DNA from 3 places in the Pseudomonas sp. AP3_22 TE3818 genome. Region 2 is predicted to be linked to each of the others. Evidence: predicted binding sites of a transcription regulator. Region 2 holds the regulator's gene; each other region holds the start of a gene.
The links. The regulator sigma-54, encoded in region 2, starts transcription at its own class of promoters, with help from an activator protein. The targets are predictions, from matches to a motif close to ANTGGCATNNANNTTGCTNT.

Region 1 (3,276 bases), 1.0 Mb from region 2:
ACAGATAAAAAAGTTGATGCAATGAAATGTCATAAGTCGACCCTTCGTCGAATAGTGCCTCCCGGCAACGGGAGCCATTCTCACTAAAGGATTAAGCCCATCATCCAGCGCAGGGCCGATCATACCGGGGTTTGGCTAATAAATACGCTACAAACACTCTGTTACTTATGGCCTTAACACATGGATGGTTACGTCCTTATGACAAAACGATCATTCCCTCGATGTGACGCATTGGTTAGAACTCAACTCAGGTTGGCGCCGCAATGACGCCAACACCTTGGCTCGTCACGCCGGCAACGAGCCCCCAACGGCAGAGTTTTTCTGCCAGACCTCAATAGAGGTCGACGCGATAAATACAGTCAACAAGTGAGGGCAACACCCTATGAGAAGACTTAAGCGTGATCCGTTGGAAAGAGCATTTTTGCGCGGATATCAATATGGCGTTGGTGGCAAATCCCGTGAGCTTTGCCCATTTACTCTACCGTCGGTACGCCAAGCCTGGATCAACGGCTGGCGAGAAGGACGCGGCGACAACTGGGACGGTATGACCGGCACTGCGGGAATCCACAGACTCAACGAACTTCACGCCGTCGGCTAATTACAGGGCACAACACTCCGACACGACAATCTGATTTTGTACTGAATTAACCACGCACGTCCCATCCGGACGGCGGGCTGCGGCCCAGGGGCTCCTTTAAAGGGGCCCTTTTTTATGCCTGCCCCTTGGCAAAAACTGTTCCTGTAGGAGTCCGGCTTGCCGGCGATGGCGATATCAATGACGCCATCGCCGGCAAGCCGGGCTCCTACAGGTATTAGCGCAAGGCTGCGATGGCGTCTACGGACTCGCGAATCAGTGCCGGGCCCTTGTAGATGAACCCCGAGTAAATCTGCACCAGGCTCGCGCCCGCGGTGATTTTCTCTGCGGCGTGCTTGCCTTCGGTAATGCCGCCGGCAGCGATGATCGGCAGGCGACCACCCAGCTCCGATGCCAGCACTTTCACGGTGTGGGTGCTCCTGTCGCGAACCGGTGCGCCGGACAGACCACCGGCCTCGTCGCCATGTTCCATGCCTTCGACGCCGACGCGGCTCAGGGTGGTGTTGGTGGCGATGACCGCATCCATTCCGGTTTCGATCAGCGCTTGTGCAACCTGTGCGGTTTCTTCGTCGCTCATGTCCGGCGCGATCTTGATCGCCAGCGGTACATGCTTGCCATGACGCAAGGCCAGCTCCGCGCGGCGCTCGGCCAGGTCGGCCAGCAACTGCTTGAGCGAATCGCCGAATTGCAGGCTGCGCAGGCCCGGCGTATTCGGTGAACTGACGTTGACCGTCACATAGCTGGCGTGGGCGTACACTTTGTCCAAGCAGATCAGGTAGTCGTCCACGGCACGCTCGACCGGCGTATCGAAGTTCTTGCCGATGTTGATGCCCAGCACGCCCTTGTATTTGGCCGCCGCCACGCGGGCCAGCAGGTGATCGACGCCGAGGTTGTTGAAGCCCATGCGATTGATGATCGCCTCGGCTTCCGGCAAGCGGAACAGGCGAGGCTTGGGGTTGCCCGGCTGCGGACGAGGGGTGATGGTGCCGATTTCGACAAAACCGAAACCCAGTTGGGCGAATCCATCGATGGCCGCGCCGTTCTTGTCCAGACCGGCGGCCAGGCCCACCGGGTTCGGGAAGTCCAGGCCCATGACATTCACCGGCTTCTTCGCCGGGGCCTTGCACAGCAAGCCGTTGAGTCCAAGACGCCCGCCCGCGCCGATCAGGTCCAGGGACAGATCGTGGGAGGTTTCCGGGGAGAGTTTGAACAACAGCTGACGGGCCAGGGTGTACATGGGCGGATTTGACTCGATTGGCGGCGAATTGAGGCGGCGATTATAGCCGGGCAACGGGGTGGCAAGCGAGGCGCGTGTTCAAATCAGCGGTTGCTGGCATATGCCTTGCACCCTTCCGGTCACCAGCACCCACGCCAGCGTCGGAATGGGTGCAAAGACAATGGCGTCGTCCCCGGCCTGCCCCTGCACGGACCCGGGACGACGTTTTTTTTGCAAGGTGAACGCGCGATGAACGAACCGTCAGCCGGCCCTCTGGCTTGGGTCCATGGCAGCGATGCCCCGGAAAAAACCGAAATCAATCTCGGCTTCATGGCCCTGAGCGACTGCGCCTCGGTGGTGGTCGCCGCCACCCAGGGCTTCGCCCAACCCTACGGCTTGACCCTGAACCTCAAGCGCCAATCGTCCTGGGCCAACCTGCGGGACAAGCTGGTGAGCGGCGAACTCGATGCCGCCCACAGCCTCTATGGTCTGATTTACGCCGTTCACCTGGGCATCGGTGGCGTGGCCGCGACCGACATGGCGGTGTTGATGGGCCTGAATCAGAACGGCCAGAGCATCAATCTGTCCCGCGGTTTGCAGGCGCTGGGAGTGACCAGTCCTGAGGCATTGGATCGGCACGTGCACCAAACTCGCCCAAAACTCACCTTCGCTCAGACGTTTCCTACCGGCACCCACGCCATGTGGTTGTATTACTGGCTGGCCAGCCAGGGTATACACCCGCTGCTGGATGTCGACAGCGTGGTAGTACCACCTCCGCAAATGGTCGCCCACCTGCGGGCCGGGCGTATCGACGGGTTCTGTGTCGGTGAACCCTGGTCCGCCAGCGCCGTGCAGCAGGACCTCGGTTTCACCCTGGCCACGACCCAGACCCTCTGGCCCGATCACCCGGAAAAGGTCCTCGGTTGCACCCGTGCGTTCGTCGAGCAATACCCCAATACCGCGCGGGTGTTGGTGATGGCGGTGCTGGAAGCCAGCCGCTTCATCGAAGAAAGCCGCGAAAATCGCCGCAGCACCGCGCAATTGCTCAGTGCAGCGCAATACCTCGATGCGCCGCTGGAATGCATCGAGCCGCGCCTGCTGGGCGACTATGTCGATGGCCTGGGCCATCGCTGGCAAGACCCGCACGCCCTGCGCTTCCATGGTGAAGGCGAGGTCAATCTGCCGTACCTGTCCGACGGCATGTGGTTCATGACCCAGTTCCGTCGCTGGGGCTTGTTGCGCGATGACCCGGATTACCTCGCCGTGGCCCGTCAAGTCCATCAACTGGAGTTGTATCGTAAAGCGGCCAGCGCTGTAGGCGTCGCGGCACCAGGCAAGGAAATGCGCAGCAGTCAATTGATCGACGGCAAGATCTGGGACGGTTCGGACCCGGCCGGTTATGCCCGCAGTTTCAAACTGCACGCCATGAGCGACAGCTCGCACCGATCCGCCAGCCGCTGACAGG
Region 2 (3,276 bases):
TGACGCCGGCGGGTTTCCGAGAAGCGCTTGAGCAGGGTTTCTTCGTCGGCATCCAGGTACAGGACATCGCACTGGATGTGGCGGCTGCGGACTTCTTCGAGCAGCTCGGGGAAGCGTGACAGGTGGCTGGGCAGGTTGCGGGCATCAATGGAAACGGCCACCAGCGGCTGCATCAGCTCGGTATGAATTAACGCTCGTTCGGCCAGTTCCGGCAGCAGGCCGGCAGGCAGATTGTCGATGCAGTAGTAGCCGTTGTCCTCAAGAACATTGAGGGCGGTACTTTTACCCGAGCCGGAACGGCCACTGACGATGATCAAGCGCATGATTACTGACCGTTTTGCTCGTCCAGGACAACCTGATACAGGGCTTCGTTGCTTGCGGCATGGCGCAGTTTTTCGCGAACGTCCTTGCGGTCGAGCATGCTGGCGATCTGTCGCAGCAGCTCAAGGTGCGCATCGGTAGCGGCTTCCGGAACCAGCAGAACGAACAGCAGGTCAACCGGCGCGCCGTCGATGGCGTCGAAATCGATTGGGGCGTCCAGGTGCATCAAGGCACTGATGGGCGATACACAACCCTTGAGACGGCAGTGTGGAATAGCGATGCCGTTGCCAAAACCGGTGGAGCCGAGTTTTTCACGGGCAATCAGCGCCTCGAAGACATCTTGCATCTCCAGAGCCGGCACTTCGCGGGCGATCAGATTGGCAATTTGTTCGAGGGCTTTCTTTTTACTGCCGCCCGGCACGTTCACGAGGGAACGGCCGGGGGTCAGGATACTTTCAAGTCGGATCATGGGTTGGGAGTGTTAACGACCGGTTGCGCCCTGAAGGAGGCTCTGGGTCTTTTCCTTATGCTTTTTGAGTTGTTTATCCAGCTTGTCGGTGAGTGCATCGATCGCAGCGTACATATCGGTATGTTCCGCATTGGCGACCACTTCATTCCCGGGAATATGCAGCGTGGCTTCGATTTTCTGCTTCAGCTTTTCGACGGTCATCGTGACCTGCACGTTAGTGATCTTGTCGAAATGTCGCTCCAATCGTTCGAGTTTTTCGCCGATGTAGGTGCGAAGAGGTTCGGTCACTTCCAGTTGGTGTCCACTGATGTTGACTTGCATACAGCTTCTCCTTCGTTGCCAGTGCATAAAGCGGTAGATCAGATGATCTACCACTGGAACGCTGTGGCGTGGCTCTACATCAACCGCTTGCGTTCGCTCGAAGGCGCGATCCCGAGGGATTCGCGGTACTTGGCGACGGTGCGGCGAGCCACCTGAATGCCTTGTGCCTCCAGTAAACCAGCGATCTTGCTGTCACTCAACGGCTTTTTCTGATTTTCCGCGGCAACCAGTTTTTTGATGATCGCCCGGATCGCCGTGGACGAGCATTCGCCGCCTTCGGAGGTGCTTACGTGACTGGAGAAAAAGTATTTCAGTTCATAAATGCCCCGGGGGGTGTGCATGAACTTCTGGGTGGTCACCCGTGAAATCGTCGACTCATGCATGCCGACCGCTTCGGCGATGTCATGCAGGACCAGCGGCTTCATGGCCTCGTCGCCATATTCGAGGAACCCGCGCTGATGCTCCACGATCTGGGTGGCAACCTTCATCAGGGTTTCATTGCGGCTCTGCAGGCTCTTGATGAACCAGCGGGCCTCCTGCAACTGATTGCGCATGAACGTGTTGTCGGCGCTGGTATCGGCGCGGCGCACAAAACCGGCGTACTGGGCGTTGACCCGCAGCCGTGGCACCGACTCCTGATTCAGCTCCACCAGCCAGCGCTCGTTGTCCTTGCGTACGATAACGTCAGGAACGACGTACTCGGCTTCGGTGGACTCGATCTGCGAGCCCGGGCGCGGGTTGAGGCTCTGGACCAGTTCTATGACCTGGCGCAGCTCATCTTCCTTGAGCTTCATGCGGCGCATCAACTGGCTGTAGTCGCGGCTGCCGAGCAGGTCGATGTAATCGGTGACAAGGCGCTTGGCTTCGGCCAGCCAAGGGGTCTTGGCGGGCAACTGACGCAATTGCAGCAGCAGGCATTCGCCCAGGTTGCGTGCGCCGATGCCGGCCGGCTCGAATTGCTGGATGCGGTGCAGGACGGCTTCGATTTCGTCCAGTTCGATGTCCAGTTCCGGATCGAAGGCTTCGAGGATTTCCTCGAGGGTTTCGTCCAGATAGCCCTGATTGTTGATGCAGTCGATCAGGGTCACGGCGATCAGGCGATCGGTGTCGGACATCGGAGCCAGGTTCAGCTGCCACAGCAAGTGGCTTTGCAGGCTTTCACCGGCCGAGGTGCGGGTGGTGAAGTCCCACTCGTCATCGTCATTGCTGGGCAGGCTGCTGGCGCTGGTCTGGTAAACGTCTTCCCACGCGGTGTCGACGGGGAGTTCGTTGGGGATGCGCTCGTTCCAGTCACCCTCTTCGAGGTTATCAACCGTCGGGGCGCTTTCCTGGTAGGAGGGTTCCTGGATATCGGTGTTGGGCTTTTGTTCGGCGTTGTCGGCCAAGGGGTCGGAATTGTCGAAGTCGTCGCCTTCTTCCTGGCGTTCGAGCATCGGATTGGACTCCAGGGCCTCCTGGATTTCCTGTTGCAGGTCCAGGGTCGACAATTGGAGCAGGCGGATGGCCTGTTGCAGCTGAGGTGTCATCGTCAGCTGCTGGCCCATTCTCAAGACTAGCGATGGTTTCATGGCAGGGGCTTAACACCTTATTCGCCGGCGCACATGCGCCATCCACTACAGGGCGCCGGGGCGCCAAACATAAGCAAATTATATGCCTGAAACTGAAGGATTTGCCTAGAGCGCTGTAACAATAAAAAACTATAAATTTGTGTTGCGCTGCTGCCCTTGTTGGGAACTGAACACGCGGGGTCGCAGGAGGCGCCGATGAATCGCGAGACCGGTGCCCGGGCAGTTGCCTGGGCACACCTCAGCGTTTACAGGCGGAACTCATGGCCCAGGTACACTTCCTTCACCAGATTGTTGGCCAGGATGGTCTCTGCATCACCTTCGGCGATCAGTTGACCGTCATTGACGATATAGGCGGTTTCACAGATGTCCAGGGTTTCACGAACGTTGTGGTCCGTGATCAGCACGCCAATGCCTTTGGCCTTGAGGTGGTAAATGATCTGTTTGATGTCGCCGACTGAAATCGGGTCCACGCCGGCAAACGGTTCATCGAGGAGGATGAACTTCGGGTTGGTGGCCAGGGCGCGGGCGATTTCCACGCGGCGGCGCTCACCACCGGACAGGCTCATGCCGAGGTTGTCGCGGATGTGGCTGATGTGG
Region 3 (3,276 bases), 980 kb from region 2:
ATTTCCAGCCAGGTGGCGTTGATGTTTTCCCACATGTCGGCGGTGATGCGCCCACGCACCGCATGGGCGCTGGCCCGTGCGGCACCGAGGCAGCTGTAGATGCTCGCCGGGTTGGCCGCATCCAGGGCGAAGAAATGCAGCAGCCGTTCGGCATGCAGTTCGCCATGGCGCTCCAGGTAATCGTCCAGGGTGCCGGTGATCAACAGCGGCATGGCCAGTTCGTGCAAACCGTCGCCACGGCCGTCTTGCGGCATCAGCGACAGCGAATAGCTGATATCGAGCATCCGTGCGAGGTTTTCCGCCCGCTCCAGGTAACGCGACATCCAATACAAATCCGAGGCAGTTCTACTTAACATGGCAGGCTTCCTTTAATCCTCGACCACCCAGGTGTCCTTGGTTCCGCCACCCTGGGAGGAGTTGACCACCAGGGAGCCTTCGCGCAGGGCGACACGGGTCAAACCGCCGGGCACCACCCGGGTCTCGCGACCCGACAGGACAAACGGCCGCAAGTCGATGTGGCGTGGCGCGATACCGTTTTCGACAAAGGTCGGACAGGTCGACAGCGACAGCGTCGGTTGTGCGATATAGGCATGGGGCTTGGCGATGATCCGCGCGCGGAAGGCTTCGATTTCCGCCGCCGTCGCCGCCGGCCCCACCAGCATTCCGTAACCGCCGGAGCCTTGGGTTTCCTTGACCACCAGTTCTGGAAGATTGGCCAGCACGTGGGAAAGCTCAGACGGATTACGGCACTGCCAGGTCGGCACGTTCTTCAGGATCGGCTCTTCATCAAGGTAGAAACGGATCATGTCGGTCACGAACGGATACACCGATTTGTCGTCCGCCACCCCCGTGCCGATGGCATTGGCCAACACCACGTTGCCGGAACGGTAGGACGACAGCAGCCCCGGCACGCCGAGCATCGACTCCGGGTTGAAGGCCAGCGGATCGAGGAAGGCGTCGTCGAGGCGACGATAAATCACGTCGACCGCTTTCGGCCCGTCGGTGGTGCGCATGAAGACCTTGTCGTCACGCACGAACAGGTCCGCGCCTTCCACCAGCTCCACACCCATTTCCCGCGCCAGAAACGCATGCTCGAAGAACGCACTGTTGAAGCGCCCCGGCGTCAGCACCACCACGCTGGGGTTGTCGATGGGGCTTGAGCTTTTCAGGGTATCGAGCAACAGGTTCGGGTAGTGGTCGATGGGGGCGATGCGTTGCGCCGCGAACAATTCGGGGAACAGGCGCATCATCATCTTGCGGTCTTCGAGCATGTAGCTGACGCCGCTCGGTGTGCGCAGATTGTCTTCGAGCACGTAGTAGGTGCCGTCACCGTCGCGCACCAGGTCGACGCCGGAGATGTGCGAGTAGATATCGCGGTGCAGGTCCAGCCCCTGCATCGCCAACTGGTACTGCTCGTTGGCCAGCACCTGCTCAGCCGGAATGATGCCGGCCTTGATGATGCGTTGCTCGTGATACAGGTCGGCGAGGAACATGTTCAACGCCTTGACCCGCTGGATGCAACCGCGCTCGACGACCCGCCATTCACTGGCGGGGATGCTGCGGGGGATGGTGTCGAAGGGAATCAGGCGCTCTGTGCCCTGCTCGTCCCCGTAGAGCGTGAAGGTAATCCCGGCGCGATGAAACAGCAGATCGGCCTCGCGTCGCCGTTGTGCCAGAAGCTCGTCAGGCGTCTCGGCCAGCCAACGGGCAAACTCCCGATAATGCGGGCGGACCTGGCCGCCGGCATCGTACATCTCATCAAAATAGGTGCGGATCATGCCGTACTCCTTGTCACTCGGACGTCCAGACCTTCGCAAGGCCCGTGCCAGCGGCATAAACGCTTTGATATCAATCAGTTGGATAATCAATGCGCAAGGACCGCACCATTCCTGTGCGGCAATTGCTCCAATCTGATCGCCCCCGCTTCATTGCAAGGCGTGGCTATCGCCTATCACCAGCATAGTCCGTAGGAGCCGGCTTGCCGGCGAAGGGGTCGTTAAGTCATGTGCTGCTCAAGGAGGACGCTTTCGCTGGCAAGCCAGCTCCTACAGGGGGTCATGTTCAATTTCCTGGCGGCAAAAACGAAAACGGCCAACCCGAAGGTTAGCCGTCAATGCCGGTTGTCACTGTTCATAAGTTTATGCGAGTCGCCCTCGTACCTCCTGTTTCACACCCCAGCCTTCGATGATTCCGCCCAACGGTTCGACAACCGCTTCGAAACCCTGCTCGAAGTCGCCGATATCGTCGTAGGTGGCATACATGACTTTGCACAACTCCAGCGCCCAAGCGCCGTCGTCGCGCACACTGACTTGCGCATCCAGGGATTCACCCCGGTGGAAATGACCTGCCGCCCTGCGTGCCCGCTCCTCATCCGGGAAAATGGCGTAGAACTCGATGGGATGAAACCGCGAAAAGTCAAAACCGCCTTCTTTCATGCGGCGCAACACGCTGCTGCTGATGTCTTCTTGATAGGCTGTGCTCATGAAACGTCCTCCTCAAAACGATGGATAGACTTTCCGTACTCCCTCACCCGCAACCGAACAGCGCGAGCGACGGCAACCGATGTGCCGGCGGGAAACAAGCATGGAGCTGACAAGACCAGACCTTAGCGATTCATTCGCTGATCTCGCTTGCAGAGTAGCCTCAAGATAGAGCCGCTGCCAAGGTCTCGATGTGAATGCGACAGGTGCCGTTCAGATTGGAGTTATGTCGAGGATTTGAATGCTGTTCTGGGACTTGAGCTCTTTGACGCTCGCATCGGCGGTCCGCCCCTCCAGATCGTTCAGATCCAGCTCGGCAGCGACAGGAAGAAGCCGGGCCTTGATGAGCTTGGCGGCGCACTCGTTATCCGGGCGCTCGGTGCACTCGAAGACCTCGTTAACGGTTTCGCCATGATCATCCACGAAAGTGATTTTCCACTTTTGCATTGAAGCCTCCTCGATAAAACCCATGGATGGGCTTACCTCTATCTCGACCTTGTTAGCTGGCTAATTGTTCCGCCTTGTTCCGCCGCAATTCAATGTGGGAGCGGGCTTGCTCGCGAATAGGGGGTGTCAGTTGACAGAATTGCTGACTGATACAGCCTATTCGCGAGCAAGCCCGCTCCCACAGGTGTTGCATTTCATCCAATCAGTCGTTGCTGGGCTTGTTCACGGCCTGCAACACGTATTGCGGCAAAGCGAACGCGCCGATGTGGATTTCAGGATTGTAGTAGCGAGTGACGATGCCGCTGCCCGTGAAACGCTGTTGCAGGGTTTCGCGGGACAACTTGCGATA

Region 1: a site for sigma-54 is predicted at 1,925-1,944, ahead of AB7M25_RS21090 (CmpA/NrtA family ABC transporter substrate-binding protein). Genes of this name have one in related genera too.
Region 3: a site for sigma-54 is predicted at 1,811-1,830, ahead of AB7M25_RS21375 (circularly permuted type 2 ATP-grasp protein). Genes of this name have one in related genera too.

Annotation. Positions count from the first base shown of each region.
Region 1 covers NZ_JBRJHL010000001.1:4,639,464-4,642,739, forward strand. The annotation lists gene rmf (ribosome modulation factor) at 383-598, shown strand; gene AB7M25_RS21085 (quinone-dependent dihydroorotate dehydrogenase) at 813-1,832, opposite strand; gene AB7M25_RS21090 (CmpA/NrtA family ABC transporter substrate-binding protein) at 2,061-3,272, shown strand.
Region 2 covers NZ_JBRJHL010000001.1:5,683,279-5,686,554, reverse strand. The annotation lists gene rapZ (RNase adapter RapZ) at 1-323, opposite strand, end outside; gene ptsN (PTS IIA-like nitrogen regulatory protein PtsN) at 326-790, opposite strand; gene hpf (ribosome hibernation-promoting factor, HPF/YfiA family) at 803-1,111, opposite strand; gene AB7M25_RS25955 (RNA polymerase factor sigma-54) at 1,186-2,679, opposite strand; gene lptB (LPS export ABC transporter ATP-binding protein) at 2,925-3,276, opposite strand, start outside.
Region 3 covers NZ_JBRJHL010000001.1:4,704,873-4,708,148, forward strand. The annotation lists gene AB7M25_RS21370 (alpha-E domain-containing protein) at 1-356, opposite strand, end outside; gene AB7M25_RS21375 (circularly permuted type 2 ATP-grasp protein) at 369-1,778, opposite strand; gene AB7M25_RS21380 (ribonuclease E inhibitor RraB) at 2,139-2,483, opposite strand; gene AB7M25_RS21385 (hypothetical protein) at 2,694-2,927, opposite strand; gene speE (polyamine aminopropyltransferase) at 3,130-3,276, opposite strand, start outside.